One region of the Streptomyces sp. NPDC001851 genome, then DNA from elsewhere that is predicted to be linked to it. Evidence: riboswitches for the same ligand, from Rfam matches in the RefSeq annotation. Region 1 holds a riboswitch; the other holds the start of a gene.
What was found. Region 1 has a riboswitch for ZMP and ZTP ahead of ABT171_RS02410 (glycine hydroxymethyltransferase). Riboswitches for the same ligand answer to the same signal wherever they lie in the genome.
Positions count from the first base shown of each region.

Region 1 (15,184 bases):
CGACGCCAGCAACTGGATCATCGACAACCGCGACAGCCACCCGCTGTTCCTCTACTTCTTCGGCTACCTCAGCAACGCGGTCGTCCTCTCCGTCCGCGCCGTCTACCTCACCCTGCTCGCCGCGGGCTGGGCCGGTGTCACCGCCTTCGCCGGCCTGCTCGCCTGGCGCGTCGCCGGCGTCCGCCTGGCCGCCGGCACCGTAGCCGCGCTGCTGGCCTGCGGCGCCCTCGGTATGTGGGTCCCGACCATGCAGACCCTCGCGCTGATGGTGGTGGCCGTCCTCGCCTCCGTGGCCGTAGGAGCCGTCCTCGGTCTCGCCGCCGGCCTCTCCGGCCGCCTCGACCGCGCCCTGCGCCCGGTCCTGGACACCATGCAGGTGCTGCCCGCGTTCGCCTACCTGCTCCCCGTCGTCCTGGTCTTCGGCATCGGCGTACCCGCCGCGGCGCTCGCCACCGTCATCTACGCCGCCCCGCCCATGGCGCGGCTGACGGCGCTCGGGGTGCGGGCCGCGGACGCCGGCGTGATGGAGGCGGTGGAGTCGTTCGGTGCCACCTTCCGGCAGCGGCTGCTGACCGCCCGGCTGCCCCTCGCCCGCAAGGAGATCATGCTGGGCGTCAACCAGACGATCATGATGGCGCTGTCCATGGTCGTGATCGCCTCCATGATCGGTGCCGGAGGTCTGGGCGACCGTGTCTACCAGGCGCTGGCCTCCGTCGACGTCGGCGCCGCGCTGGCGGCCGGCATCCCCATCGTGCTGCTCGCCATCGCGCTCGACCGGGTGACCGCGGCCGTGGGCGAACGGCTGGGCTCCGGCTCCACGAGCACCGCGGCGCGCCCCGTGGCGGGCTGGTCCACGGCGGCCGCGGTGACGGCCGCCGTGGTGCTCGCCGGCCGCCTCTCGGACCGGCTCGCATGGCCGGACACCTGGGTCGCCGACATCGCCGGGCCGGTGAACACCGTCAAGGACTGGATGGTCGACCACCTCTACAGCGGTGTCCCCGTCGTCGGCGGCACCGCCGACTGGGCCGCCCGCTTCACCACCTGGGTGCTGGACCCCGTCCGGGCCGGGCTGCAGGGGCTGCCCTGGTGGGGGCTGCTCCTGATCGTCGCCGTGGCGGCCTGGCTGATCGGCACCTGGCGCACGGCCCTCACCGCGGTGCTGGCGATGGCGGCGATCGGCGTGCTCGGGGTGTGGACGCCGTCCCTGGACACCCTCTCTCAGGTGCTGGCCGCGGTGGCCGTCACCCTGGTCATCGGCTTCGCCACGGCTGTCGCCGCCGCCCGCAGCACCCGGTTCGAGCGGCTGCTGCGCCCGGTGCTGGACGTCTGCCAGACCATGCCGCAGTTCGTCTACCTCATCCCGGTCGTGGCGCTGTTCGGGGTGGGCCGTGCGCCCGCTGCCGCCGCCGCCGTGATCTACGCACTGCCCGCCGTCGTGCGCATCATCAGCCAGGGGCTGCGCCAGGTCGACCCGGGCGCCCTGGAGTCGGCACGCTCGCTGGGGGCCACCGGGGCCCAGCAGCTGCGGCAGGTCCAGTTGCCGCTGGCCCGGCGCGCCGTGCTGCTCGCCGTCAACCAGTGCGTGGTGCTCGTCCTCGCCGTGGTCGTCGTCGGCGGCCTCGTCGGCGGCGGTGCGCTCGGCTACAACGTGGTGTTCGGGCTGGCCCAGGGCGACCTGGCGACGGGTCTGGTGGCCGGTGCCGCCATCGTCTGCCTGGGGCTGATGCTCGACCGGGTGACCCAGCCGGCGGAACGCGGCGCGCGGAAGGGAGCGTGACATGAGGAAGCTGAAACGCAGGACGGCGCTGATCGCCGCCGGAGCGGCCACCGTGTCGCTGCTCACCGGCTGCGGCGCCGCCGACATGACCAAGCAGGCCAGCCCGTTCGCCAACGCCCGGGGATCGAAGACGGTCACGCTCTCCGTGCAGTCCTGGGTGGGGGCCCAGTCCAACGTGGCCGTCGCCCAGTACATCCTGGAGCACAAGCTGGGCTACCGCGTCGACACCGTGCAGGTCGACGAGGTGCCCGCCTGGGACGCGCTCAGCCAGGGCCGGGTCGACGCCATCCTGGAGGACTGGGGCCACCCGGACCAGGAGAAGCGGTACGTCGAGGACAAGAAGACCATCGCGCGGGGCGGAGACCTCGGCGTGACCGGTCACATCGGCTGGTTCGTGCCGACGTACCTCGCCAAGCAGCACCCGGACATCACGGACTGGAAGAACCTCAACAAGTACGCCTCCCTCTTCCGTACGGCGGAGAGCGGCGGCAAGGGCCAGCTGATGGACGGCTCCCCGTCGTACGTCACCAACGACAAGGCCCTGGTCAAGAACCTGAAGCTGGACTACCAGGTCGTCTTCGCCGGCTCCGAGGCGGCGCAGATCACCCAGATGAAGCAGTTCGCCAAGGAGAAGAAGCCCTTCCTGACCTACTGGTACGCACCCCAGTGGCTGTTCAAGAAGGTCCCCATGACGGAGGTGAAGCTCCCGCCGTACAAGGACGGCTGCGACGCGGACGCGGCGAAGGTCGCCTGTGCCTACCCGCACACCCCGCTGCAGAAGTACCTCAACGCGGACTTCGCGAAGTCCGGCGGCAAGGCGGCGGCCTTCCTGAGGAAGTTCAGCTGGACGACCGAGTACCAGAACGAGGTCTCCCTGATGATCGCCGACCAGAAGCTGTCGCCCCAGGACGCCGCCGGGAAGTGGGTGGACAGCCACCCCGACGTGTGGAAGCGGTGGCTGCCCTGACGTCCTTACTCGGCAAGGGCGTCGGCGATCTCCGTGAGCGCGGCGGCCGCCCTGCGCTGCAGTCCCGGTCCGAACGTGATCCGGGTGGCCCCGAGTCCGCCGAGCGCGGCGGGCGAGGGGCCGTCCGCGTCCAGGCGGGCGAGCGCGTTCAGCGGGCCCTGGATCCCGGCCCGCAGCAGCGGCAGCGTGTCCGCCGGGGCGAGGATCGGGTAGACGCAGTCGGCACCCGCCGCCACGTACAGCGCGGCCCGCTCGATGACCCGTTCGGGGTCCCCGTCCCCGTGGACGAAGGTGTCGACGCGGGCGTTGAGGAACAGCCGGTCCCCGGCGGCCGAACGCACCTCGGCGAGGAACTCGGCCTGCTCGCGCGGATCCTTCAGGACACCGTCCACGGAGTCCTCCAGGTTGCAGCCGACGGCGCCCGCCTCCAGCAGCCGCTCCACCAGCTCCTTGGGCGCGAGCCCGTACCCGCCCTCGACGTCCGCGGACACCGGCACGTCCACCGCCCGCGTGATCCGGGCGACCGCGGCGAACATCTCGTCGGCCGGAGTCGCCCCGTCCGCGTACCCGAGCGAGGCGGCGACCCCCGCGCTCGGCGTGGCCAGCGCCGGGAACCCGGCCTCGGCGAAGACGCGCGCGCTCGCCGCGTCCCAGGGCCCGGGCAGGACCAGCGGGTCGCCCTGGGCGCGCCGCAGATGCAGCGCGCGGAACACGTCCACCTTGCTCATGGCCGGTAACCCCCCGGTGCGGTGCGGCGGCTGACCATCAGCCGGTTCCAGCCGTTGATGACGCTGATCAGGCCGATGAGATGGGCGAGTCCGGCCTCGTCGAAGTGCCTGGCCGCCTGCTCGTACACCTCGTCCGGCACAAAGCCCTCCGTCAGCACGGTGACCGCCTCGGTCAGCGCCAGCGCGGCTCGCTCCCGCTCGCTGTAGAGGCCCTCGGTCTCCTCCCAGGCGTTGAGGAGCTGGACACGGTCCTCCGACTCCCCGTTCTTCCGGGCCATCCGCACGTGCATGTCGAGGCAGAAGGCGCAGTGGTTGATCTGCGAGGCGCGGATCATGACCAGCTCGGCGAGCACCGGGTCGCCGAGCCCCTTCTTCGCGGCCGCGCTGAGCGCGGACATCGCCTGGCCGACCTCGCGGTCCAGCAGCTGGGTACGGCTCACCGGTGCTGCCCCGCCTGGTAGTGGCCGGGCACCGCGCGGGTGGTCACACCGAACCGGTTCCAGGCGTTGATCACCGCGATCCCGGCGATCAGCTGCGCCAGCTCGGCCTCCTCGAAGTGCTTGGCGGCGTTCTCGTACACCTCGTCCGGCACGAAACCGTCCGTGAGCACGGTGACCGCCTCGGTCAGCTCGATCGCCGCCAGTTCCTTCTCGGTGTAGAAGTGCTTCGACTCCTCCCAGGCGCTGAGCTGCACGATCCGCTGGACGCTCTCGCCGGCCGCCAGCGCGTCCTTGGTGTGCATGTCCAGGCAGAGCGCACAGTGGTTGATCTGCGAGGCGCGGATCTTCACCAGTTCGTACAGCTTGGGGTCCAGGCCCTGCCTGGCCGCCGCGTCGAGCCGGATCATCGCCTTGTAGACCTCGGGGGCGTGCTGGGCCCAGCGCATGCGGGGGGTGTGTTCGGGCGCGTACTCGACGGTGTCGCCGGTGCTGGTGTCTGTGCTCATGCCCTCGACCCTAGGAGCGAGGCAGCCCAGGAGTATGGTCCATTTCCATGGTGGAATCCTGGGCCACTTTCGGCGTCGACCTGCATCTCGAACCGACCGGCGGGGGCGGTCTGCGCCGGGGCCTGACCGACGCCCTGCGCGACGCCGTCCGCACCGGCCGCCTCGCCGCCGGCACCCGGCTGCCCTCCTCCCGGTCCCTCGCCGCCGACCTCGGCATCGCCCGCAACACCGTCGCCGAGGCCTACGCGGACCTGGTGGCGGAGGGCTGGCTCACCGCCCGGCAGGGCTCCGGAACCCGGGTCGCGGAGCTGGCCGCGGCCCCGCCCGCCGGCAGGGGCGCGGGACCCCGGCCCCCCGAACCCGGCCGTCCGGCGTACAGCCTGCTCCCCGGCGCCCCCGACCTCGCCGCCTTCCCGCGCACCGAGTGGCTCAAGGCCGCCCGCCGTGCCCTCGCCACCGCCCCGTACCACGCCCTCGGCTACGGCGACCCGCGTGGCCGGCCCGAACTGCGCACCGCCCTCGCCGGGTACCTCGCGCGCGTGCGCGGCGTCCGCGCCGACCCGGAGACCGTGCTGATCACCTCCGGCTTCGCGCACGCCCTGCGCATCATCGGCACGGTCCTCGCGGCCCGCGGGGTGCGCACGGTGGCCGTCGAGTCGTACGGCCTCGACGCCTACTGGGGCCTGCTCCAGCAGTCCGGCCTCAGCACACCCGCCCTCCCGTACGACGAACTCGGCACGGACACCCGGGTCCTGGACGACGCCGGCGCGGTGCTGCTGACCCCCGCCCACCAGTTCCCCATGGGTACGGCCCTGCACCCCGAACGGCGGGCCGCCGTGATCGACTGGGCGCGGCGCACCGACGCCGTGATCCTGGAGGACGACTACGACGGCGAGTTCCGCTACGACCGCCAGCCCGTCGGCGCCCTCCAGGGCCTCGACCCCGACCGTGTGGTCTACTTCGGCACCGCCAGCAAGTCCCTGGCCCCCGGACTGCGGCTGGGCTGGACGGTGCTGCCCCCGGCCCTCGTGGAGGAGGCGGCCGCGGCCAAGGGCCGCGTCGACACCGTGGGCGCGCTCGAACAGCTCACCCTCGCCGAGTTCCTCACCTCCGGCGCGTACGACCGTCACGTCCGCTCCTCCCGGCTGCGCCACCGGCGCCGCCGCGACGCCCTCGCCGCGTCCGTGACCGCCCGCGCGCCCGAGGTGGCGGTCACCGGCATCGCCGCCGGCCTCCACGCGGTGCTGGGGCTGCCCGCCGGCATGGAACAGTCGGTGATCCAGGCCGCGGCCTGGCAGGGCCTCGCCCTCCGCGGCCTGTCCCCGCACCGCCACCCACAGGCCCTCGCCGAGCCGCTGGACGCACTGGTCGTGGGCTACGCGACACCGCCGGACAGCACGTGGGCGGGGGCCCTGGACGCGTTGTGCAGGGTGCTGCCGTAGGAGTTCAGGTGCCTGACGGCAGCCAGGGCGCGAGCTCGTCACGCCATCCCTCGAAGTGCTCCAGGGCGACGCTCAGCCGGGAGCCCTCCGCCCGATGGAGGGCGCCGACGATCTGGTGCGGGTCGACGACAGGAAGAAGAGACTCGCCTTCCTCCTCCGACGCGGCGACGGCTTCGGCCTCCCGCTCGGTGAGCCGGTCGTACGGGTAGGTCAGGGCGGGGCACGACCGCTCCCGGCTGGGGCAGGGAGTACCGGGCGGCCACACCCAGACCGCGTCGTGGTGCCGTACGAGGACCTCGCCCAGGTACCAGGCGACCGCCCGCAGGAACGGGCCCCGCCGGTCGTCGTACTGCTCTTCCCAGGTGGCGTGGCGCTCCAGGACGAGGCGTTCGAGGCGGGCGAGTGAGGCGGCGGAGAAGTCCCACGGGCCACCGGTCCGTTCGGCGAGGGCCGCGAAGTCGGCGCGGGCGGTGTCCAGCCAGGCGTTCAGCTGCGGGTTGTTCCGGTAGGAGGGGTCGTCGACGGGGCGCATGCCCGTGACCCTACGACCGGCGGGTGCGGCGCGTGGCAACGCGCCTGTGCGCGGGGCGGGTTGACGGGATCGTGCGCCACGGCGGGCAGCGGAAGACCAGGGAGGCGGCCTCAGCCCTCCTCGGCCGCCACCGGCGCCTCCCCGAACCGCGCCAGCGCCAGCGCGCCCGCCACGGCCACCAGGAATCCCAGGACCGCCAGCCAGGCCAGCCCGTCCCGGGTGCGGTCCCCCAGCCAGACCACGCCCACCGCCGCCGGGCCGATGGTCTCGCCGATGACCAGGCCGGCCGTGGCCGCGGTCACCGATCCGCGTTGCAGCGCGGAGGTCAGCAGCACGAACGCGGCGCCTCCGCCGATCACCAGCGCGTAGGCCGCCGGGTTGGTCAGCAGACCCGCCGGCGCCAGACTGTCGATCAGCCGGACCGACACCTCCACCACCCCGAACCCGAACCCGGCCCCGAGCCCCAGCACCAGGGCCCGGCTCGCCCCCGACAGCCGCCCGGCCGCGAGGGAGAGCAGCAGCATCCCGACCGCCACGGCGAGCATCACGTACCGCAACGCGTCCGAGCCGCCCTCCTCGCCCTCCGGCCCGGACGCCAGCCCCAGCATCGCGAGCCCGGCGCAGACCACGGCCACCGCGGTCCACTCGGTGCCGCTCAGCCGCACCCGCAGCAGGCGCGCCGCCACCACCGCGGTCACCGCCAGACTCGCCGCCAGGGCCGCGCCGACCGCGTAGATCGGGAGGGACCGCAGCGCGGCGATCTGGAACAGGAAGCCGAGCCCGTCCAGTGCCAGCCCGGCGATGTACCGCCACTGCCGCAGCGCCCGCAGGAGCAGTGCCGCCTCGCCGCCCCCGCCCGTACCGGCTTCTCGCGCCGCCACCGCCTGCAACACCGTCGCGGTACCGAAGCAGACCGCCGCGCCAAGGGCGCACACCATTCCAAAGAGCACAAAGGGACTCTAGGAGAGGGCCGACCGGGACACCCAACGGGGTCCGCGCTCTTACCGTTCTCTAGTCTGAACCGATCGTCCGACGAGCCCACGGGGGAGACACCACGATGGAGAACACACGCCGCCGGCTGCGCTCCGGCACGGTCGTCCTCGGCGGCATGGGCCTGCTGGCCGCCGCCCTGACCGCCTGCTCGTCCGAACCGGACAAGCGCTGTGTCGACCGCGGCAGCTACAACCTCGCCAAGGGGTACAAGATCGTCTCAGACCGGAACTGCAAGTCGACCAAGGCGTCCGTGAACGGCGCCTGGTACTACGGCGGCGACAAGCGGGGTTCCTGGGTGGACGGCGGCTCCTTCACCATGCCCCGCAGGGGCTCCGGCTCCGGCAGCTCCTCCAGCGGCGGCACCGGAGTCCACCGCGGCGGCTTCGGCGGCGGCTACCACAGCTCCGGCGGCTGACCGGGCAACGGATCGGACAGCGACCGGAGACCGCCGTATGGAACGCCGTACCACCACCCCACGCCCCGGCTGGCAGCAGACCGTTGAGGAGCAGGGGCTCGTCTACCCCCTCACCCGCCACCCCGACGGCTCCCTGCGCCCCTACTGGGACGAGAGCGCCTACTACGTCTTCTCCCTGGAAGAGGTCGAGGCGCTGGAGGAGACGGTCGGGGAACTGCACCGCATGTGCCTCACGGCCGCCGAGCACATCGTGGCGAAGGACCGGCTCGCCGACCTCGGCATCACCGACCCCGGCGTGGCCGCCGCCGTCACCGAGGCCTGGCGCCGCCGCGCCGAACTCCCCTCCGTCTACGGCCGGTTCGACCTCCGCTACGACGGCACCGGCCCGGCCAAGCTGCTGGAGTACAACGCCGACACCCCGACCTCGCTGGTGGAGGCCGCCTCGCCGCAGTGGTTCTGGATGGAGGACCGCTTCCCCGGCGCCGACCAGTGGAACTCCCTGCACGAACGCCTCGTCGAGGCCTGGCGGACGCAGGCCGCGCTGCTTCCGCCCGGCAGTCCGCTGCACTTCGCGCACTCCTCCGCCGACGAACTCGGCGAGGACCTGATGACGGTCGCCTATCTGAAGGAGACCGCCGAACAGGCCGGCCTCGACACCGACTGGCTGTCCATGGAGGAGATCGGCTGGGACACCCTCTCCGGCCGCTTCGTCGACAACCAGCTCCGGTTCATCCGCGGCATCTTCAAGCTCTACCCGTGGGAGTGGCTCACCACCGACGCCTTCGCCGGGCACGTCCTCGCCACCCTCGACAACGGCGGCGGCACCGGCAGCACCCTGTGGATCGAACCCGCCTGGAAGATGCTGCTCAGCAACAAGGCCCTGCTGGCCGTCCTCTGGGAGCTGTACCCCGGCCACCCCAACCTCCTCCCCGCCTACCTGGACGGCCCCCGTGAGCTCGCCGCCGGGAAGGGCTACGTCGCCAAGCCCCTGCTCGGCCGCGAGGGCGCGGGCGTCACCGTGCACCAGCCGGGCGCCCCGGCCGCACTCCGCGACGAGCCCTGCTGCTACCAGCAGCTCGCCCCGCTGCCCGCCTTCGACCGCAACCACGTCGTCCTCGGCGCCTGGGTCGTCCAGGACGAACCGGCCGGCCTCGGCATCCGCGAGTCCTCCGGCCTGATCACCGACGAGTACGCGCGTTTCCTGCCGCACGTGATCCTCTAGGGCCCGTCAGAAGGGGCCCCGCACCCCCAGCACCGCCCGCAGCTGGGCGAGGCCCCAGTCCAGGTCCTCCTCGGAGATGACCAGCGGCGGTGCGATCCGGATGGTGGCGCCGTGGGTGTCCTTCACCAGCACGCCCCGGTCCATCAGCCGCTCCGACACCTCCCGCCCGGTGCCGGCCGCCCGGGCGATGTCCACCCCGGCCCACAGCCCGCGTCCCCGCACCGCCGTCACCGCGCCCGTGCCGAGCAGCGCCGTCAGCTCACCGTGCAGCCGCGCCCCCAGCTCGGCCGCCCGCGCCTGGAACTCGCCCGTGCGCAGCATCGCGATCACCTCCAGCGCCACCGCGCAGGCCAGCGGATTGCCGCCGAACGTCGACCCGTGCTCGCCCGGCCGGAACACCCCGAGCACCTCCGCGCTCGACACCACCGCCGACACCGGCAGGATCCCGCCGCCCAGCGCCTTGCCCAGCACATACATGTCCGGGACCACCCCCTCGTGCTCGCACGCGAAGGTCCGCCCGGTGCGGCCGAGGCCCGACTGGACCTCGTCGGCGACGAAGAGCACGTTCCGCTCGCGGGTCAGCTCCCGGACCGCGGGGAGATAGCCGGCCGGCGGCACGATCACGCCGTTCTCGCCCTGGACCGGCTCCAGCAGCACCGCCACGGTGTTCTCCGTCAGCGCCTTGCGCATCGCCGTCAGATCGCCGTACGGCACGATCTCGAACCCCGGCGTGTACGGCCCGAAGTCCGCCCGCGCCTGCGGGTCCGTGGAGAAGCTGATGATCGTCGTCGTACGCCCGTGGAAGTTGCCGCCCGCGACGACGATCTTCGCCATCTCCGCGGGCACCCCCTTCACCCGGTACCCCCACTTCCGGGCCGTCTTCACCGCGCTCTCCACCGCCTCCGCGCCGGTGTTCACGGGCAGCACCATCTCCATCCCGCACAGCTCGGCCAGCTCCGTGCAGAACGCCGCGAACCGGTCGTGCAGGAAGGCGCGGGACGTCAGCGTCACCCGCTCCAGCTGCGCCTTCGCCGCCTCGATCAGCCGCCGGTTGCGGTGCCCGAAGTTCAGCGCCGAGTAACCGGCCAGCCAGTCCAGGTACCGCCGCCCCTCCACATCCGTCATCCAGGCGCCGTCCGCCGCGGCCACGACGACCGGCAGCGGACGGTACGTGGGCGCACAGTGCGCTTCGGCGGCGGCGATGAGGTCTTCAGCAGCGGTCACGGCGGCTCCCGGCGACGAGGGGATCTCCTTCCTACCCTCGCTCGCATGGTGGACGTCGGAACCTGGCCGGGTGTCCCGCCCGGTAGGCTGATCAGCGGGCCGTGACTGGCGCGCTGGGATGGGACGGACCATCGGGGAGCGGCCCGAGTCCGATGTGTGCCGTGCGCCTGGGCCGAACGTGAACGCTGTACGCACGCCGTCCGGAGGTCCTCATGCCAGAGCAGCAGCCCCTCTCCACCGAGTCCACCGCCTTCCGCGCCGCCCTCGACGTCATCCGTGCCGTCGAACCGCGCGTAGCCGACGCCATCGGCCAGGAGGTGCACGACCAGCGCGAGATGCTCAAGCTGATCGCCTCCGAGAACTACGCCTCCCCGGCCACCCTCCTCGCGATGGGCAACTGGTTCAGCGACAAGTACGCCGAGGGCACCGTCGGCCGCCGCTTCTACGCCGGCTGCCGCAACGTCGACACCGTCGAGGCCCTCGCCGCCGAGCACGCCCGCGAGCTCTTCGGCGCCCGGCACGCCTACGTCCAGCCGCACTCCGGCATCGACGCCAACCTCGTCGCCTTCTGGGCCGTCCTCGCCGACCGGGTCGAGGTCCCCTTCCTGGAGAAGGCCGGCGCCCGCCAGGTCAACGACCTGACCGAGGCCGACTGGGCCGAGCTGCGCCAGGCCTTCGGCAACCAGCGCATGCTCGGCATGTCCCTGGACGCGGGCGGCCACCTCACCCACGGCTTCCGCCCGAACATCTCAGGAAAGATGTTCGACCAGCGCTCCTACGGCACCGACCCGGCCACCGGCCTCATCGACTACGAGGCCCTGCGCGCCCAGGCCCGCGAGTTCAAGCCGCTGATCATCGTCGCCGGCTACTCCGCGTACCCCCGTCTGGTGAACTTCCGGATCATGCGCGAGATCGCCGACGAGGTCGGCGCCACCCTGATGGTCGACATGGCGCACTTCGCGGGCCTCGTCGCCGGCAAGGTCCTCACCGGCGACTTCGACCCGGTCCCGCACGCCCAGATCGTCACCACCACCACGCACAAGTCGCTGCGCGGCCCGCGCGGCGGCATGGTGCTGTGCGACGACTCCCTCAAGGACCAGGTCGACCGCGGCTGCCCGATGGTCCTCGGCGGCCCGCTGCCGCACGTCATGGCCGCCAAGGCCGTCGCCCTCGCCGAGGCGCGGCAGCCCGCCTTCCAGGACTACGCCCAGCGCATCGTCGACAACTCCCGCGCCCTGGCCGAGGGCCTGATGCGCCGGGGCGCGACCCTGGTCACCGGCGGCACGGACAACCACCTCAACCTGATCGACGTCACCACCTCCTACGGCCTCACCGGCCGGCAGGCCGAAGCGGCGCTGCTGGACTCCGGCATCGTCACCAACCGCAACGCCATCCCGGCCGACCCCAACGGCGCGTGGTACACCTCCGGCATCCGCATCGGCACCCCCGCGCTCACGACCCGCGGCCTGGGCACGGCGGAGATGGACGAGGTGGCGGGCCTGATCGACCGGGTCCTGACGACGACGGAGCCGGGCACCACCAAGTCCGGCGCCCCGTCGAAGGCCGCCCACGTCCTGGACGAGAAGGTGTCGCAGGAGATCGCCCAGCGCGCGACGGACCTGGTGGCGGCCTTCCCGCTCTACCCCGAGATCGACCTCGGCTAGAGACACCCGGGGGCGGGGCCGTATTCGATATGCGGCTCCGCCGCGTGGGCGCGGCCGGCCCACCACGGTGCGCGGTTCCCCTCGCACAGAACCCTCCGGGCTCTCTGCGACAATGAGGGGTATGGCTTCAGACCGACCTCGCGTGCTCTCCGGTATCCAGCCCACGGCAGGCTCGTTCCACCTCGGCAACTACCTCGGAGCCGTCCGCCAGTGGGTGGCCCTGCAGGAGTCCCACGACGCGTTCTACATGGTCGTCGACCTGCACGCGATCACGGTCCCGCAGGACCCGAAGGAACTGCGCGCCAACACCCGCCTGGCCGCCGCCCAGCTCCTCGCGGCCGGCCTGGACCCCGACCGCTGCACGCTCTTCGTCCAGAGCCACGTCCCCGAGCACGCCCAGCTCGCCTGGATCATGAACTGCCTCACCGGCTTCGGCGAGGCCAGCCGCATGACCCAGTTCAAGGACAAGTCCGCCAAGCAGGGCGCCGACCGCGCCTCCGTCGGCCTGTTCACGTACCCGGTCCTGCAGGTCGCCGACATCCTGCTGTACCAGGCGAACGAGGTGCCGGTCGGCGAGGACCAGCGCCAGCACATCGAGCTGACCCGTGACCTGGCCGAGCGCTTCAACGGCCGCTTCGGCGACACCTTCGTGATCCCGTCGCCGTACATCCTCAAGGAGACGGCGAAGATCTACGACCTGCAGGACCCGTCGATCAAGATGAGCAAGTCGGCGTCCACGCCGAAGGGCCTGATCAACCTGCTCGACGAGCCGAAGGCCACGGCCAAGAAGGTCAAGAGCGCCGTCACCGACACCGACACGGTGATCCGCTACGACGCGGAGAACAAGCCGGGCGTCAGCAACCTGCTCACCATCTACTCGACCCTCACCGGCACGTCGATCGCCGAGCTGGAGCGCGACTACGAGGGCAAGATGTACGGCGCCCTGAAGACCGACCTCGCCGAGATCATGGTCGAGTTCGTGACGCCGTTCCGCGAGCGCACCCAGCAGTACCTGGACGACTCCGAGACCCTCGACTCGATCCTGGCCAAGGGCGCGGAGAAGGCGCGCGCGGTCGCCGCGGAGACCCTCGCCCGGGCCTATGACCGCGTGGGTTTCCTGCCGGCCAAGCACTGAGGCGTACGACCGCACACACGTCCGTGGACAGAGCGCTGCACATCACTTCCGCTGCGCCTGCCCACAGGACAGCCGTGGCCGTACAGTCGATAGCCGGACGACTGAGAACACAACAGGCGCGACGACAGGAGACGACGTGGGGACCGTAACGATCGGCGTGTCGATCGCGGTCCCGGAGCCCTACGGCAGCCTGCTCCAGGAGCGGCGCGCGGGCTTCGGCGACGCCGCGGCTCACGGCATCCCCACACACGTCACGCTGCTGCCGCCGACGGAGGTCGACGAGGCGGAGCTGCCGGCCGTCGAGTCGCACCTCACCGAAGTGGCCGCGGTGGGCCGTCCGTTCCCGATGCGGCTGTCCGGCACCGGCACGTTCCGTCCGCTGTCCCCGGTGGTCTACGTCCGGGTCGTCCAGGGCGCCGAGGACTGCACCCTGCTGCAGCAGCGGGTGCGGGACGCGTCCGGGCCGGTCGCGCGCGAGCTGCAGTTCCCGTACCACCCGCACGTCACCGTCGCGCACGGGATCGACGAGGCCGCGATGGACCGGGCCTTCGAGGAGCTGGCCGGCTTCGACGCGCAGTGGCCGTGTACGGGTTTCGCCCTGTACGAGCAGGGCGCGGACGGCGTTTGGCGGAAGCTGCGGGAGTTCACGTTCGGCGGGTCGGTGGTTCCGCCCCAGGCCGGCGCGCTCCGCGGCAGCGCGGTGTCCTAGGGCCTAGCCGGCCGCGTCACCAGCCTTTCCGGTCAGCACACTTAGAGGCCGAGCCGGCGGGCGAGGTCGGAGACGAACACTCCGCGCGGGTCCAGCCGGGCGCGCAGGGCGCGGAAGTCGGTCACGCGCGGGTACATGGTGGTGAGCAGGCCGGGGCGGAGCCGTGCGTCCCCGGCGAGGCGGATGCGGCCGCCGGCCGCGGCGATCTCCTCGTCGAGGCCGTCGAGGAAGGCGGCGAGCCCGGGCAGCGCGGCCGGGACGTCCAGGGCGAGGCTCCAGCCGGGCAGGGGGAAGGAGAGCCAGCCGGCGTCCGTGTCCCCGAGGGGCCGCAGGACGGCGTGCAGGGACGGGCAGCGGTGTGCGGCGAGGCGCCGCAGGATCCGGTGCAGGGTTTCCTCCTGGCCGTGGCCGACGGCGAACTCGTGGCGCACCCGGCCGGCGCGGCCGTGCGGGCGATTCCCGGGCGGTACGTACGGCAGGGGCTCCGCGGGGCCGAAGAGGGCGGCCAGCGACCGGAGTTGGCCGATACGCCCGCGTGGCACCGCCGTACGGTGCCGGATCCCGCCCAGCAGGCCGGCGGCGGTGCGGCCGAGCAGACCGCCGGTGACGAGGGCGGGGACGAGACCGGGCATGAGGCCGGGCATGAGGGAGTGGATGAGGGCGGGGGCGGTCGCAAGACGGCGGGGGCCAGGGGGCAGAGGGTGCCGCCACGCGCGCGTGCCCCTGCGGAGGCCGTCGAGCGGGGTGTGGTCGGCGCGGGTGAGGACGGCGCGTCCGGTGGCCGCGCCCCGGGCCGTGAGGTCGATCCGGGCGGCGCAGTAGCGCGCGCGGTGACCGCCGCCGGTCAGCCGGGCCATCAGGTCGTCTAGGTCGGTGGCGCGTTCGGTGCCGACGGTCAGATACGCCGTCTGCACCGGCAGCAGCCGGATCGTGGCCGTGAGGACCACCCCGGTCAGGCCCATGCCCCCGGCGGTCGCCTCGAACAGCTCGGTGCCCGGCTTGACCGCGTGGACCTCGCCGTCGGCGGCGAGCAGCTCCAGGGACAGCACATGGCGGGAGAAGGCCCCGGAGACATGGTGGCTGCCGCCGTGGAGGTCGGTGCCGATGGCCCCGCCCACGGTCACGGGGCCGGTGGCGGGGGCGACCGGCACGAACCAGCCGAGCGGGAGCAGGAGTTCGGTCAGCCGGTGCAGCGGGACGCCGGCGCCGCACAGGACGATGCCCTCGTCGGCGTCGACGACGTGCACGCGGTCGAGGCCGGTCGTGTCGAGGACGGTGCCGCCGGTGTTCCGGGCGGCGTCCCCGTACGCCCGTGCCGGGCCGCCCCGGGCGACGACACCGCCCGCCCCGCGGGCGCGGACGGCTGCCGCGGCCTCCTCGTACGTCCGCGGGCGGATGACGGAAACCGTGTCTCCAGGCATGTCGGTGAC
Region 1 covers NZ_JBEOYR010000001.1:505,442-520,625, reverse strand. The annotation lists gene ABT171_RS02465 (ABC transporter permease) at 1-1,777, shown strand, start outside; gene ABT171_RS02460 (ABC transporter substrate-binding protein) at 1,779-2,744, shown strand; gene ABT171_RS02455 (isocitrate lyase/PEP mutase family protein) at 2,750-3,472, opposite strand; gene ABT171_RS02450 (carboxymuconolactone decarboxylase family protein) at 3,469-3,912, opposite strand; gene ABT171_RS02445 (carboxymuconolactone decarboxylase family protein) at 3,909-4,418, opposite strand; gene pdxR (MocR-like pyridoxine biosynthesis transcription factor PdxR) at 4,466-5,860, shown strand; gene ABT171_RS02435 (hypothetical protein) at 5,865-6,392, opposite strand; gene ABT171_RS02430 (DMT family transporter) at 6,503-7,330, opposite strand; gene ABT171_RS02425 (hypothetical protein) at 7,450-7,800, shown strand; gene ABT171_RS02420 (glutathionylspermidine synthase family protein) at 7,838-9,022, shown strand; gene rocD (ornithine--oxo-acid transaminase) at 9,029-10,246, opposite strand; ZMP/ZTP riboswitch at 10,338-10,426, shown strand; gene ABT171_RS02410 (glycine hydroxymethyltransferase) at 10,459-11,910, shown strand; gene trpS (tryptophan--tRNA ligase) at 12,032-13,045, shown strand; gene ABT171_RS02400 (2'-5' RNA ligase family protein) at 13,182-13,754, shown strand; gene ABT171_RS02395 (FAD-binding protein) at 13,796-15,175, opposite strand.

Region 2 (15,184 bases), on a different contig from region 1:
TAGGCGGTGCCGGCCGGGTACCCGGTGTCGCCGAGGGCGAGCGCGTCGGTCACGGCGCGGACCACGGGCCCGGCGAGCGGTACGTCCATCTCGGCCACCCACAGCGGCAGCACGTCCTCGGGGTAGGTGCGCCATTTCATGCTCGTACGACGGCGCAGCCGGTCCAGGCCGAGGGCGCGCAGCGGGTCGGCCTCGCCGGGGGTGCCGTGCGGGATGCCGGTCATGGGGCTCACGATAGGGGCTGCGGGGGCAGGGGGCACGGGCCGAAATCCGGGGACGCGCGGCGGAGATCAACTCGGGCGTCTAGTGCCCCGACAGGCAACGTTTGCCCGTCGAGGAGCGGCGTCCGGTGCGTGCTCTGGGGGTCCCCCCGGCCGAAGGCTGGGGGAGTGCCGGCCGGAAGCCCTCGTACTGGACGTACTTGGGCTTTCGGCCGGTGCGGCGAGTGGGGGCACCTCCCGCGCCCTTGAGGCAGCGGGGGAGCGTGCCGGGCTTCGCGACGGGGCGAACGTTGCCTGTCGGGGCACTAGATTGCGTCTTGCACGGTGTATCCCTCGTCAGGCATCTCATCCGCATCCAGGAGCTGACCCACGTGACCGACAACCCGGCAGCCACCGACGACGTGGCCGTGTCGCTGCGTGCCCGAATCAACACCAGCCAGCCGCACACCGCCCGGATCTGGAACTACTGGCTCGGCGGCAAGGACAACTACGAGGTCGACCGCGCGGCCGGCGACCAGATACGCCAGCTGCACCCGGGCATCGGCGAGTACGCGCGCGCCGACCGGCTGTTCCTCGGCCGGGCCGTCCGCCATCTGGCCGGTGAGGTCGGTATCCGGCAGTTCCTGGACATCGGCACCGGGCTGCCCACCGCCGACAACACGCACGAGGTCGCCCAGCGCATCGCGCCCGAGTCGCGGGTCGTGTACGTCGACAACGACCCGCTGGTACTCGCGCACGCGCGTGCCCTGCTGACGAGCACGCGGGAGGGCCGTACGGACTATCTGGACGCGGATCTGCGCGACGTCGACGCGATCCTCGAACACGCGGCGAGGACACTGGACTTCCGTGAGCCGGTGGCGCTGATGCTGCTCGGCGTGGTCATCTTCATCGGCGACGACGAGGATCCGTACGGCCTGGTACGGCGGTTGACGGACCGGCTGCCGGCGGGCAGCCACCTGGTGCTGTCGCACACCGTCACCCATCCGTCGATGCCGGACGTGGACGAGGCGGTGCGGTTCTGGAACGAGCACGGCACCCCGAAGCTGACCCAGCGCACCCCCGAGGACGTGGCCCGCTTCTTCGACGGTCTGGAGCTGCTGGAGCCGGGTGTCGTGTCCTGCTCGCGCTGGCGCCCGGAGCACGACCACGGGGCCGAGCCGGAGGAGGTCGCGATGTTCGGCGGGGTGGCCCGCAAGAACTGAAGCCGGGGCGGCGCGGATCCCGGCCGGCGGTGAACGCGGGGGCCGCGGGCCGCGTATGGAGGTGCGGGCCCTCGACGAGCCGGGGGCCTCGCGCCGCCGTTGACCGGCGGGGCGCGTTCGGTTCGGCTTCGGGAGCCCTGCATGCGGCACGCACGACGACGGATCGTCAGGCGGGTGACACGCCTGGCGGCGGTCGGCGGACTCCTCCTGGGGGGCGCGATGGTCGCCCAGGCGGCCATGGCGAGCGAGACGCCTCCGGCCGCCGCCAGACCCTTCGCCTCGGTCACCGGCGGCGCGGACCCCGGCGCCGCGCTGGTGGCGCGGCTGGGCACGGCGCGGACGGCGGGCAACTGGATCGGCGCCGACGGGCGGCCGGTGGTGGCGGTGACCGACGAGGCGGCGGCGCGGGAGGTACGGCGCGCGGGGGCGGCGGCGAAGGTCGTGTCGCACAGCATGGACGAACTCAGGTCGGCCACGGCCGCGTTGCGGGCGGCGCCGCGCGTGGCGGGCACCGCGTGGGCGGTGGACTACCGCACCAACCGGGTCGTGGTGCGCGCGGACAGCACGGTGTCCGCCGGTGACTGGTCCCGGATGAGCCATGTCGCCGCGGGGATCGGCGGCTTCGTGCGGATGGAGCGCATGAAGGGCACGTTCACCACGCGGCTGAACGGTGCCCAGCCGATCCTGTCGACCGGTGGCCGCTGCTCGGCGGGGTTCAACGTGACCAACGGGCAGAGCGACTTCATCCTCACCGCCGGTCACTGCGGGCCCGCGGGATCCACCTGGTTCGCCGACAACCAGGGCAACCAGCAGCTGGGCCGGACGGTGAGCAGCGCCTTCCCCGGCACCGACTTCTCGCTCGTGCAGTACGCCTCCGGCAAGGCCGGGGACGGTGCCGACGTCGTCGCGATCGGCGGCGGCAACGGGGTGCGGATCACGGGTGTCGCCGATGCGGCGGTGGGGCAGCGGGTGTTCCGCAGCGGCAGCACGAGCGGCCTGCACGACGGGACGGTCACCGCGCTGAACGCGACCGTCAACTACCCCGAGGGGACGGTCACCGGGCTCATCGAGACCAATGTGTGCGCCGAGCCCGGGGACAGCGGCGGACCGCTGTTCTCCGACGGGATCGCGCTCGGTGTCACCTCCGGTGGCAGCGGTGACTGCAAGACGGGCGGGACGACGTTCTTCCAGCCGGTGACCAAGGCGATGGCGGCGCTGAACGTCAAGCTGATCGTGTCCGCGCAGAACGCCGGCGGCGCCGCCCCGCAGGGCGCCTCCTCCCCCGCGCCGTCCGCCTCGGCCGCACAGGGCGCGGTCGCGCCGAACGCGGCCTCACCGGGCTCCTCGGCACCGGTGACGGGCACGGCGGGGCAGACGCTCCTGGCGCGGCTGACGGACACCCGGAACGTCGGTCCCGGGCTGCTGGTGATCGCGGGCAGTCTGATCGCCCTGGTGGCCACCCGCTACATCCGGGCGGAGCAGGACCGCAAGGCGTACCAGCGGTACTACTCGGCGACCTGGGGCTGAGGAAAGCCCCGGGGGTGGTGTGCGAAGGGCACCCGTGGGCTCACGGGTGCCCTGGTCGGATTCCGGTGCGGTCCGCGCGAGGTCGGTCAGGCGGCCCGGTGCGACCGCGGGGTCGCGGCGGCCCACTCCATCACGAGGCGCTGGTACTGCGCGCGCTGCTCGGTGGTCAGTGTCCCGCCCGACCGGCGCCACAGGGCCCTGATCTCCTCGTTGACCTCCGCGGCCGATCGCTCGGGGGCGGCTTCAACAGTGGTGGACATGCTGTGAAGCATATGCCGGTCGGCGTGAAGACACTGTGAGCAAGCGCACCCGATACGGACATACGGGACCGTGTTGCTCATCACGTCAATGTGTCAAGCCCGGCTGCTCAGGTGCCCGGCTTGCGACCGTAGACGAAGACGTCGTCGCCCGTCCTCAGCAGCGACCAGTACGCCTTGGCGTTCTTGGGGGTCATGTTGACGCAGCCGTGCGAGCCGGGCGGGTTCCACATGCTCAGGTTGACCGAGTGGAAGGCCTGGCCGCCGTCGAAGAACTGGCTGTAGGGCATCGGCACGTTGTAGACGGTCGAGACGTGGTCGATGTCCCGCCAGTAGATCTTCTTCAGGCCGGTGCGGGTGGTGTAGCCCTTGCGGCCGGTACGCACGGGGACGGGACCGTAGACGAGCTTCTTGCCGTCCTGGATCCAGCTGAGCTGGAGCGTGAGGTTCACGCAGGCGATCCGGCCCCTGTTCACCGGGCACGCGCCGTCCTTGTTGGGGTTGTTCCCGACGGCCTTCTGCTTGGTCATGAGGTCCATCACGCCCCAGGTGACCGGTCCGGCGTAGCCGGCGGCGGGCGTGATGCCGTGCCTGTTCTGGAAGGCCTGGATGGCCGTGCAGTCGGCGGCGGACTGCTTGCCGTCGACCGGCCGGCCGAGGAACCTCTCCACCTGCTTCTGGTACGGCCCCGCCTGTGCGGTGCAGCTCGCGGCCTGGGCCGGTGCCGCGGTGAGCGCCAGCGTGAGCGGCGCCACCAGTCCCGTGACGCCGAGCGCGACGACACCTCGTCTGCGTACGTCCCCCATGTGCATCTTCTTCTCCCCTTGTCGCCCAGGGCCTGCCCCGGGTGCCTCCCTGCGCGATTCCCGCAATGTCGGACTCCTAGACCTGCGCGGGGCTGTGGGGGTTGTACTTCCGGTCAGCCTGTGACGAAACGGTGAACTTCGTCACCGCGCAGCCGTCCGGCCTGGGCTCGGCGCCCGGCCGGGTCTCGCCACCCTGCGCGTGGCCGATCCCCGTGCCCGCGGTCGGGTGGCCCTGGCGTGGCACGCGGTCTTCGAGTGGGACACCCCGGTCCGGGGGCACGACCTCGGGACCGGACCGACTCCTCCGGCTGCCTGTACGCCGTCACCAGCCACTTCGCGTTGCCGCTTCTGCTGCGCCGCCCGGGCCGCGCGCCTCCAGGCCGCGCCCAGCCCGACGGCGATGCCGCGTCCGGCGCCCCGGGGTGCCCCGCGACCAGTGCCACCTGGTATTGAGCGGTCGCGGGGAAGCCGGAGATCCGCTGTCGGGGCTGCCGGCGCGTTCTCAGTGTCCGCGCCGGATCCATTCCTCCAGGTGAGGTGCCTCGGCGCCGATGGTGGTGGCGTCCCCGTGCCCGGTGAGGACCTTGGTCTCCGGGGGCAGGGTGAGGAGCCGGCTCCGGATGGAGTCGATGATCGTCGGGAAATGGGAGTAGGAGCGCCCGGTGGCGCCGGGGCCGCCCTGGAAGAGCGTGTCGCCGGTGAAGACGGCGCCGAGCCCGGGGTCGTACAGGCAGACGGCGCCGGGGGCGTGGCCGGGGGTGTGCAGCACGGTCAGGTCGGCGCCGGCCGCCTCGATGACCTGGCCGTCCAGGAGGTGCCGGTCGGGGTCGCGGTCGGGGTGGGTCTGCTTCCACAGCGGCAGGTCGTCGGGGTGCAGCCAGATGGTGGCGCCGGTGAGGTCGGCGAGTGCCGGTGCCGCGTTGACGTGGTCGTTGTGGGCGTGCGTGCACACGATGGCGATCAGGCGCCGGTCGTCGACGGCGCGGGCGATGGCCTCGGCGTCATGGGCGGCGTCGATGACGATCACCTCCCGTTCGTCGCCGACGATCCACACGTTGTTCTCGACGTCCCAGGTTCCGCCGTCGAGGCTGAACTGCCCGGCGGTGACGAGGCGTTCGATGCGTACGGTCATCAGAGCACCACCACCGAACGCAGCACGTCGCCGTGGTGCATCCGCTCGAACGCCTTCTCCACCTCGTCCAGCTGGATGGTCTCGGTGACGAACGCGTCGAGCGGCAGCCGGCCCTGCAGGTGCAGGTCGATCAGCAGGGGGAAGTCACGGGAGGGCAGGCAGTCGCCGTACCAGCTGGACTTCAGGGCGCCGCCGCGGCCGAAGACGTCGAGCAGGGGCAGTTCGAGCTTCATCTCGGGGGTGGGGACGCCGACGAGGACGACCGTGCCGGCGAGGTCGCGGGCGTAGAAGGCCTGCTTGTACGTCTCCGGGCGGCCGACGGCCTCGATGACGACGTCGGCGCCGAAGCCGCCGGTCAGCTCGCGGATCGCCTCGACCGGGTCGGTCTCCCCGGAGTTGACGGTGTGCGTGGCGCCCAGGGTGCGGGCCTTGTCCAGCTTGCGGTCGTCGATGTCCACGGCGATGATCCGCGCCGCACCGGCGAGGTGCGATCCGGCGACGGCCGCGCCGCCGACGCCGCCGCACCCGATGACCGCGACGGAGTCGCCCCTGCCGACGCCGCCCGTGTTGATCGCCGCGCCGATGCCGGCCATCACGCCGCAGCCCAGCAGGCCGGCGACCGCCGGCGAGACGGCCGGGTCGACCTTGGTGCACTGGCCGGCGGCGACGAGGGTCTTCTCGGCGAACGCGCCGATGCCGAGGGCCGGGGAGAGCTCCTGCCCGGTGGCGGCGAGGGTCATCTTCTGCCGGGCGTTGTGGGTGTTGAAGCAGTACCAGGGACGGCCACGCAGACACGCCCGGCAATTCCCGCACACCGCACGCCAGTTGAGGATGACGAAATCACCGGGCGCCACGTCGGTCACGCCCTCGCCGACCGACTCCACGACACCGGCGGCCTCGTGGCCGAGCAGGAAGGGGAAGTCGTCCGAGATGCCGCCCTGCTTGTAGTGCAGGTCGGTATGGCAGACTCCGCAGGCCTGCACGCGCACCACGGCCTCGCCGGGTCCCGGATCCGGCACCACGATCGTCTCGACCCGTACGGGCTCGTCCTTACCCGGTGCGATCACGCCGCGCACTTCCTGCGCCATGGTCTGAACCCCTTCCTCGGTTGCCTTCCCCGCCGACCCTACGCGCGCCGGATCGGTGGCGGGACGGACCACGGCGGTGATCGTGGATCTTTCCGGCCGCCGGGCGAACCGGCCTGGTCCTCACTCTGCGAGAACGGTTCCCAATTCCGTAAGAATTTGACTGAATAACGTCATTCTATGATGGCAATCTTTTTGCAGGCTGCGGGACTTTGCCTGGTGTGTGCACCGGACCGGGCGTGCCTCAATGGGGGCATGCCCCTCGACGGCCGCACTGGACGTACCGCCTTCCTGTTCTCGGCCGGCGCCGCCCCGCGGCCCGGTACGCTGCGTGAACTCCGCGACGCCTTCCCGGTGTTCGCCGACGCCCTCGACGAGATCTGCGCGCGCCTCGATCCGTATCTCGAACTCCCGCTGGAATGCGTGATGTCCGCGGCCGACGGCACGCGTACGGCCGCACTGCTGGACCGGGAGTCGTTCGCGGGGCCGGCGGTCTTCGCGCTCCACGCGGCGCAGTACCGGCTGCTGCGCAGCTGGGGCGTCCGCCCGGACGTGGTGTTCGGGCACGCGTCCGGCCGGATGGCCGCCGCGTACGCCGCGGGTGTGTTCTCGCTGGCTGAGGCCTGCCACGCGGTCGGCACCCTGGCCCGCCTGCTGGGCGGCCTGCCGGCGCAAGGGCCTCGCTCCGCCTGGCCGGACGGCGTCCTCGCCGCCTACGCCCGTACGCTGGCCACGCTCCACCCGCGTGTGCCGCGCCTCCCCCTGGTCTGCGACGTCACGGCCCGGCCGGTGGGTGCCGAGACCGCCGACCCGGAGTTCTGGGTGCGGCGCGCGCCGCTGCGCTTCGCGGAGGCCGTCGGCCTGCTGCACCGCGACGGGGTCCGCACCTGGGTGGAACTGGGCGCCGCGGACCAGCTCACCCGCCTGCTCCCGGACTGCCTCACGGGATGCCTCACGGACGGTACGGCCGCGGCCTTCGTGCTGTCCCGGGACTGGGCGCTGCTGCGGTCGGGGCCGGGCACCGGCGTGCAGGGGCGGTGACGGGGCGGGGCCGCGCACCGGCCCGCGCGGGCCGCGGCGGTACGGCGGAGGCGTACGCCGCGCTTGCCGTGACCGCCGGGCCGGAGGAGCCTCGAAGGGTGGGGGTCCGCGTGGTCCGCGCCCCGCCGGGCCGCGGGCGCCCGAAGGAGGTCACCATGGGCACCGCGACAGGTTCCGCCTTCGACACCGAGGCACTGCGCCGGGGCATAGAAGGGAACACCGGCAACAACCTTCTGTCGCTCTACGCCGACGACGCGGAGATCCGCATCGTCGACCACAACCACCAGCCCAGCCACCCCACCGTGCTGCGCGGCCGGGGTCAGATCGCCGAGTTGCTGGACGACATCTACAGCCGCGACATGACGCACAAGCTGGACCAGTGCGTGGTGCAGGGCGACCACGCCGCGTTCACCGAGTCCTGCCAGTACGGGGACGGGACGCGGGTCCTCGCCGAGTCGATGGTCACCTTGCGTGACGGCAAGATTGCCAGCCAGTTGCTCATCCAGGCCTGGGACGAGTAGGCGCACACACCGGCATGACGGGCGCCGCGAGGCGATTCGCCAGGGCCCAGGTCACCTCCCGGCTGACCTGGGCCTTCTCGGCGCCCGCGACGGCCAGGACCGGCTTCCGCAGCAGGTCAGCCGGTGTACGGCGCTCTTTCCCGGCCGGCACGGCCCGGGTGAGCCGGACCCGCGCGGTCGGCCCCCGGCGACCGCACTGCCAGAGGCCCGCTGGCGTGCGGGTGCTCGGCTACCCTGTACCCGGGCCGTGACTGGCGCTGAGGTGGAGTACCACCGGGGAGCGGTCCGTGGTGGCTGCCGCGCGCCTGGGCGAGAGACTCGATCCAGCTCAGGAGTGTGCACATGACCCAGGCCCGTCTCATGGACGGCACCGCCCTGGCCCGCCGTGTCGTCGAGGAGACCGCGAAGAAGGCCGCCGACCTCACCGCACGGACCGGTTCCGCGCCCTGTCTCGCGACCGTGCTCGTCGGCGAGGACCCGGCGTCCGTGACCTACGTCCGCATGAAGCAGAACCGCTGCCGCAAGGCCGGTATCGAGTCCCGGCACGTGGCCCTGCCCGCCACCACGACCACCGGCGAACTCGTCGGCAGGCTGCGGGAGTTGTCGGCCGACCCGGCCGTGCACGGCATCCTGCTCCAGCACCCGGCCGGCGACCACATCGACGAGCGGGCGGCGTTCGAGGCGATCGCTCCGGAGAAGGACGTCGACGGCGTCACCTTCGCCTCGTTCGCCACGATGAGCTTCGGACTGCCGGGCTTCGTGTCCTGCACGCCCGGCGGCATCCTGCGGCTGCTGGACGAGTACGGCGTCGATCCCGCCGGGAAGCGTGCCGTGGTCGTGGGCCGCAGCGCGATCCTCGGCAAGCCGGTGGGCATGCTGCTCCTGGCCCGGGACGCGACCGTGACGTACTGCCACTCGCGCACCCGGGACCTGTCGGCGGCCGTGCGGGAGGCGGACATCGTGGTCGCCGCGGTGGGCCGGCCGCGGCTGATCCGCGGGCAGGACATCAAGCCGGGCGCCGTGGTGATCGACGCCGGCTACAACCCGGGGAACGTCGGCGACGTCGACTTCGCATCCGCCGTGGAACGGGCCTCGCTGATCACGCCGGTGCCGGGCGGTGTCGGTCCCATGACGATCGCCACGCTGCTGGAACAGACCGTCGGGGCCGCCGCCCGGCAGCTCGGCGTCGCCTGAGGCCGGCGTACGGGGGGTCAGCGCAGCCAGGCGCTGTACTCCATCACGTCCCCGGCCCGCACGCCGTACCGTGCGTCGTCCTCGCTGAAGGTGGCCTCCAGGCCGAGGACCGCGCCGGTGCGCGGATCCAGGACCAGCATGCGCCGGGCACCGGGCCCGTCGTAGGCGTACGCCTGCCCCGGGCGCCCCAGCCGGTCCGTCACCTGTCCGACGGGCCGCAGGCCCTTGGCGTCCGCGAGGACCCGGACCAGCGCGGCCGACTCGCGGGAGCCGAGCGTCCAGTGGTCCAGCAACTCCCTGACCCCGTCCAGGAGTTCCGATGGGGTCAGGGACCCGGTGCCGGGGTGGACCGCCTCGGCGAGGTAGGACCGCAGGGCCGCCGGGTCGTGCGGGGGGCGCGCCTCGGGCGGGGCGTCGCTCCAGCTCGGCGGGTAGGTGGTCCGGCGCAGCACATGGCCGTCCTCCACCAGGCGCGGTGCGTCGCCCGCGTCGGTGAGGACCGGGCGGCCCGGGTGGCGCGGATCGGTCGCCACGACGACCTCGGTGTGGCTGTCGTCCGCGTTCCAGCGCACCACGGTCTCCTCCGGGAGTGTCACGGGCGGCTTGCCGTCGCTCATGCCGAGGCTCCAGGACTGCACATGGGTGCCCTTGCGCAGGCCGGGCGCACCGTCGGCGGCGGCCGCGGCGGCCTGTTGGGCCATCCGGTCGAGCGGTACGGCGGTGGAGTGGGCCCGGACGGCCAGCGGACGGGGCGCGGCGACGGCGGGCTGACCGCCCGGGCCGCCGAGCAGCGCGGTGAGGGTGGTGGCCAGGACGACGGCGGTGGCGGCGAGGCCCCACAGCAGGCGGGCGCGCGGGGGCCGGGGCCGGGAACCCCGGCGAGCGTCCTCGCCCAGCAGCAGCTCCAGCCGCCGCTCGGCACGGTGATCCAGGGGGCCGTCGCCGAAGTGCGGGGCGTGGGCCGGCACCGGGTTGGCGCGGCGGAGGAGGTCGAGTTCGTCAGGCATGGCGGGGGTCCTTGCGCAGGGGTACGCCGACGGGGGCAGCGGAATCGGCACGCGACGATCGCCGTCCGGGACCGCCGTCGCCGGTCCTGCGCCCGTCCGGTGAGGCGGTCACCGACGCCTCTGGAGGCGTGCGGTGCACGGGCGGTGACGCGTCTGCCGGCATCCCGGGAGACGTGGGCCGAGCGGGGAGCGACACATCTGCCGGCCGCCCGGCGAGCGCGCGGCGGACAGGGCTTGACGGGTCCGCCGGCACCTCCGGAGGCGTGGGCCGCGCGGGGAGTGACTCGTCGTCCGGCGCTCCGGAGTCCGGCCGTTCGTCGTGGGGCGCCAGGGGCGCCGGCCCGGCAGGAGGCGTGCGGTGCCCGGGCGGCGGCCCGCTCGCCGGTGCGTCGGGAGGCGACCGGTGCCCGGGGGACGACACGCCCTGCGGCGCTCTGGGATGCGAGCCGTGCTCGGGTGGTGTGCCGGTCGGCGGCGCCGTGGGGCGCATGCGGTCGATCTCGGTGCGCAGCCGGCGGCGGGCGCGGTGCAGGCGCATCGCCGCCGCGCGTCTGCCGCAGCCCAGCGCGACCCCGATCTGCCCGGCGTCGAGTTCCTCCCAGGCCGCGAGGCGCAGTATCTCCTGGTCGGCCGGGGAGAGCCGGTCCAGGGCCTCGTGCACCCAGGCGCCCGGCGGTTCGGCGTCCGGGCTGTCCGCGAGGTGCCGGCCGTGCGCGGCCTCGTCGTGGCCCAGTCGGTCCACCAGCCGTCGCCTGCGGCCGTAGCCGCGTACCGCGTTCGCCAGGCAGTTGCGGGCCACCCCGTACAACCAGGGCAGCGGCGCGTCCGGCAGGTCGCGCCGCCGTCGCCAGGCCACCGTGAACACCTCCGCCACCACTTCCTCCACCTCGTCGGCCCGACCGGGCAGTCGCCGCGCGACATAGCGGCTGACCGCCCAGTAGTGCTCGCGATAGGCAGCGGCGAAGATCTCGTCGTTGCTCATGTTCCGTTCGTGTCCGGCACCGCCCCGATCGTCACACCCTTCTTCCGTGATGGACGTGCACGTTCAGCGTCGTTGCCACGAACCGCCGGCGGGTGTGTCAGTCGGGTATGCAGCCGAACCAGTTCACCGTGTCGTTGCTGGAGGTGTAGCCCAGGCATCTGATGGTTCTGTCATGCAGGGTCTCGGTCCGATCCGCCTTCTCGTTCAGAGACTCCGAATTGTGGTGGGGCTGTACGAGGGTGTCGATCTCGACGGTGTACCAGCGGCGCTTGCCCTCCGGCATGCTGCAGCCGTGGCCGGTCACGTTGCGGCTGGGGTCGTCGATCCATATGAGCCGTTCGGCGCGGGCACAGTGCGCACCGTCGGCGGCGCCGGCGGCGCCGACACCCGTGCCCAGCAGGGCCGTGGCGCCCGTGGCCACGGCCGCGGTGGCGCCGAGCAGGCGCCGCAGAGCAAGGTTCATCGATGGGTCCTCCTACCGGTTGCGGTGACGGTGGGGAGTTCTCCTGTCACCTGGTGTGATAGTCACACCGACCCGGGTGTCCCGCCCGGCAGCCGGTGGCGCAGTCCCCCGACCCGGTGACGTAGGTGATGCCAATGCAGCACCCGAACCGGCCAGAGCCCGTCCGGCCGAGGCCGGACGGGCTCTGAGCACCAGTGATCTGCGCCGATTCGCTGTCAGCGCCCTTCCTTTCGCCTGCCGCGCACCAGCCAGGTGGCTCCGCCGATGGCCAGAGCGACAGGCCACTCAAGAGCGCCCGCCACCGCAAGCGCTCCCAGGCCGCCGTAGAAGACCAGGTCCCTCGCGGGCAGGGTCTCCAGGCCGACGGGCAGTTTCTCCACGCTCGGGTACGGGATCGTGATCGGGGGGTGGAAGGTGCGGGTGTGCAGGTGGATGCCCGCGCCGTCAGGATGCGTCTCCTCCGACTGCTCCTGCTGGGCTCGCGCACGCACCGTCGACACTCGCCCGGTCGGGGTCTTGTACAGCCCCCTTTGCGCCCGCACCCGCGCGGCGGGCTCCATCGTCGTCAGAGCGGCTTGGGACTGCTTCTTCTGGGCCCGCACCCGCTCGGCGGGTTCGAGCACGGTCTGAGCTGCGGTCGCCATCCCGTCTCCTCCTCTCCTCTGAGTCGGTATGGGGCTACCTGTCTCCATCCTCGCGCGCATGGCACGGCCCTCATAGCGAGAGCAGCGTCTGCCCGGGTCGCTGCGGCGCACCCCCCGGTGACTACGCGTGCGGAAGGGACTTCACGCAATGGCCGGAAACATGTGAACCCGCCGTGTCAGCTGGTGCGTTGGGTCCCGCGCGGGGCGGAATGCGGCCATACTGGCCGTCGTGCGCGTTGCGATCATGACGGCGGGATCCCATGGCGATGTCGCCCCCTACACCGGGCTGGGCCATCGGCTGGTCCAGGCCGGACACGAGGTCACCCTGGTCACCCACGAACGCTTCGAACCGCTGGCGGCGGGCTCGGGCGTACGGTTCCGCCCGCTGCCGGTCGATCCGCGGGCGGAGTTGGAGTCCCCGCGCGGCCGGGGCCTGCACCGCAGTGCCAGCGGCGCCGGGAAGCTGCTGCGGGTGGTGGACCTGGCTCGGCGGGTGGTCGGGCAGATGACCGAGGACCTGCTCTCGGCGGCCCGGGACGCCGACGCGATGTTGCTGTCCTCCTCACTGGCCCCGCTCGGGCACACGATCGCCGAGGGACTGCGCGTGCCGAGCATGGGCGTCTATCTCCAGCCCCACGCGCCCACGCAGGAGTTCGCGCCCGCCGTGCTCGGTGGCGGCCAGTGGGGAGGGACGGCGAACCGGCTCGCCGGACACGGGGTGAACCTCGCCGTGGAGCAGATCTTCGCTGCGACCGTACCCCGGGTGCGCGACCGGCTCGGGCTGCCGCCGCTGCGCGCCGGTGCGGCACTGCGGGCCCGGGAGCGGCGGCACTGGCCGGTGCACCACGGCTTCAGCCCGCTGGTGGTACCCCGGCCCCGGGACTGGCGGCCGGGCCTGACGGTGAGCGGCTACTGGTGGCCGTACGACACACAGGCGCAGCTGCCCGACCGGCTCCGGGAGTTCATCGACGCCGGCCCGGCCCCGGTCTTCGTCGGCCTGGGCAGCGCCACCGTGCCGGACGCCGGGCGGCTCAGTGCCCAGGTGGTCGCCGCGCTGCGGCGGGCCGGGCTGCGCGGGGTGATCCAGCGCGGCTGGGGCGGGCTCGCGGCGGACGGCGACGACATGCTGACCATCGGCGACGTGCCGCACGCGCCGCTCTTCCCGCGGATGGCCGCCGTGGTCCATCACGCGGGTGCGGGGACGACGGCGGCGGGGCTGCGCGCGGGCGTGCCGGCCGTGCCGGTTCCGGTGCAGTTCGACGCCGGGTTCTGGTCCGCCCGGCTGGTCGCCCTGGGGGTCGCCCCGGACGTCGTACCGTTGCGCCGGATCACCGTGGACGCCCTGGCCTCCGCCCTGGTACGCGCCACCCGTGAGCCGGCGTACCGGGAGCGGGCGCGCTCGCTGGGCGCCCGCATCCGCGAGGAGGACGGCGCCGCCCCGGTACTGGCGGCCCTGGACCGGCTCGGCGACTGACGCACCGGCCGGGCCGGCTCCGTGACCCGCTTGTGCGTGTCGCCCAGCGCGAGGAGACCGTCGACCCCGTGCGGACTCAGCCGTAGGTCAGCACCATGCGGAAGCGGGCCCTGCCGGCGAGCATCTTCTGGTAGGCCTCGTTCGCGTCGTCCAGTAGGACCGTCTCGGTCATCGGGCGGATTCCGTGCAGGGCGCTGAAGGCCATGGTCTCCTCGACGTCCTGCGAGGTGCCGGACGGGTGGCCGCGCACGACCCGGCCGGCCATGAGCAGCTGGGCCGGGTTGATGCCCATCGGCTCGGTGTCCGCTCCGATGACCACCAGCTCGCCGCGCGGCGCCAGGCCGTCCACGGTGGCCGTGATGGCCTCGGAGTTCCCCGCGGTGGCCAGCACGACGTGCGCGCCGCCGAGGGACTGCAGGGCCTCGGCGACCGGGGTGCCGGAGGTGCTGTCGACGTAGTGGTGGGCGCCCAGCTGCTTGGCGAAGTCGGCCTTCTCCGGCCCCCGGGCGATCCCCACGGTCTCGAAGCCCAGCGCCACCGCGTACTGCACCCCGAGGTGTCCCAGGCCGCCGAGTCCGAGCACCGCCACCCGGTCGCCGGAGCGGGCGGAGCTGCGCCGCAGCCCGTTGAAGACGGTCACGCCCGCGCAGGCCATGGGTCCGGCGTCGCTCGCCGCCAGCGCGTCGGGTATCCGGGCCAGCGCGTCGACCGGCGCGAGCACCTTCTCACCGAAGCCGCCGTCGTAGGCCCAGCCGGGCACCTTCAGGTTCGGGCACACGACGAAGTCGCCCCGGCGGCAGGGCGTGCAGTGACCGCAGCTGCCGCCGAACCAGCCGACCGCCACCCGGTCGCCGGCCTGCCAGCCCTTCTCCTGCGTGCCCTCGCCGAGCGCCTCCACGCGCCCGGCGATCTCGTGCCCGGGAACCACGGGGAAGGTCACGCCCGGCAGACCGCCGTTCACGAAGAACGCGTCGCTGTGGCAGACGCCGCAGGCCTCCACGGCGATCCGCACCTGACCGGGACCGGGCTCGGACACCTCCCGCTCGACCAGCTCGAACGGACCGCCCGCGGCCGTGACCTGTGCGACTCGATAGGTACTCATCTGGTTCTCCCGTACGTGTCGGCGTGCGTCGGCCGGATGTCCGGAACCGGGTACCACGCTCCCGCACCAGCAGACCAGCTCCCGGCCCGTCGCGCGCGCCGAGCCGCCCGGAACCGCCCTGACCTCCACCGCCGGGCTCGGCAGGCCGCCCGGTCAGCCGGTCGCGGGACGCCAGCCGTCCGGCCGGAGCATGCCGAGCAGCAGCCGCACCAGCTCGTCCACCACCTCGTCCAGCGTGGCGTCCACCCAGCCCGCGCTCCAGTCGTGCAGCAGGCCGTTGACACTGCCGATGAAGGCGGTCGCCGCGAGCCGGTAGTCGCGGGGTGCCGCCTCCCCGCGCCGCACGGCAGCGTCCGCCTCGGCGCGGATCAGGTCGATCCAGCGGGCCCGGCGGGCCAGGCGCTGCTCCTCCAGGCGCGGGCTGACGCCGACGATCTCCATGAAGGCGATGCGGACGCGGCGCGGGTCGGAGGTGACGTCGCGGGCGTAGGCGCGGAAGAGCACGGCGGCCCGGTCGGCCAGCGGC
Region 2 covers NZ_JBEOYR010000015.1:217,657-232,840, forward strand. The annotation lists gene ABT171_RS23550 (MalY/PatB family protein) at 1-224, opposite strand, end outside; gene ABT171_RS23555 (SAM-dependent methyltransferase) at 593-1,423, shown strand; gene ABT171_RS23560 (S1 family peptidase) at 1,565-2,950, shown strand; gene ABT171_RS23565 (hypothetical protein) at 3,037-3,222, opposite strand; gene ABT171_RS23570 (L,D-transpeptidase family protein) at 3,318-4,013, opposite strand; gene ABT171_RS23575 (MBL fold metallo-hydrolase) at 4,516-5,145, opposite strand; gene ABT171_RS23580 (S-(hydroxymethyl)mycothiol dehydrogenase) at 5,145-6,233, opposite strand; gene ABT171_RS23585 (acyltransferase domain-containing protein) at 6,486-7,271, shown strand; gene ABT171_RS23590 (nuclear transport factor 2 family protein) at 7,427-7,792, shown strand; ZMP/ZTP riboswitch at 8,030-8,110, shown strand; gene ABT171_RS23595 (bifunctional 5,10-methylenetetrahydrofolate dehydrogenase/5,10-methenyltetrahydrofolate cyclohydrolase) at 8,135-8,986, shown strand; gene ABT171_RS23600 (CU044_5270 family protein) at 9,004-9,993, opposite strand; partial or broken gene ABT171_RS23605 (RNA polymerase sigma factor) at 10,469-10,975, opposite strand; gene ABT171_RS23610 (hypothetical protein) at 11,073-11,438, opposite strand; gene ABT171_RS23615 (hypothetical protein) at 11,654-12,082, opposite strand; gene ABT171_RS23620 (glycosyltransferase) at 12,327-13,556, shown strand; gene ABT171_RS23625 (alcohol dehydrogenase) at 13,633-14,658, opposite strand; gene ABT171_RS23630 (TetR/AcrR family transcriptional regulator) at 14,812-15,184, opposite strand, start outside.
Region 2: it holds a riboswitch for ZMP and ZTP, as region 1 does, so the genes downstream of both, ABT171_RS23595 (bifunctional 5,10-methylenetetrahydrofolate dehydrogenase/5,10-methenyltetrahydrofolate cyclohydrolase) here and ABT171_RS02410 (glycine hydroxymethyltransferase) in region 1, are expected to answer to the same signal.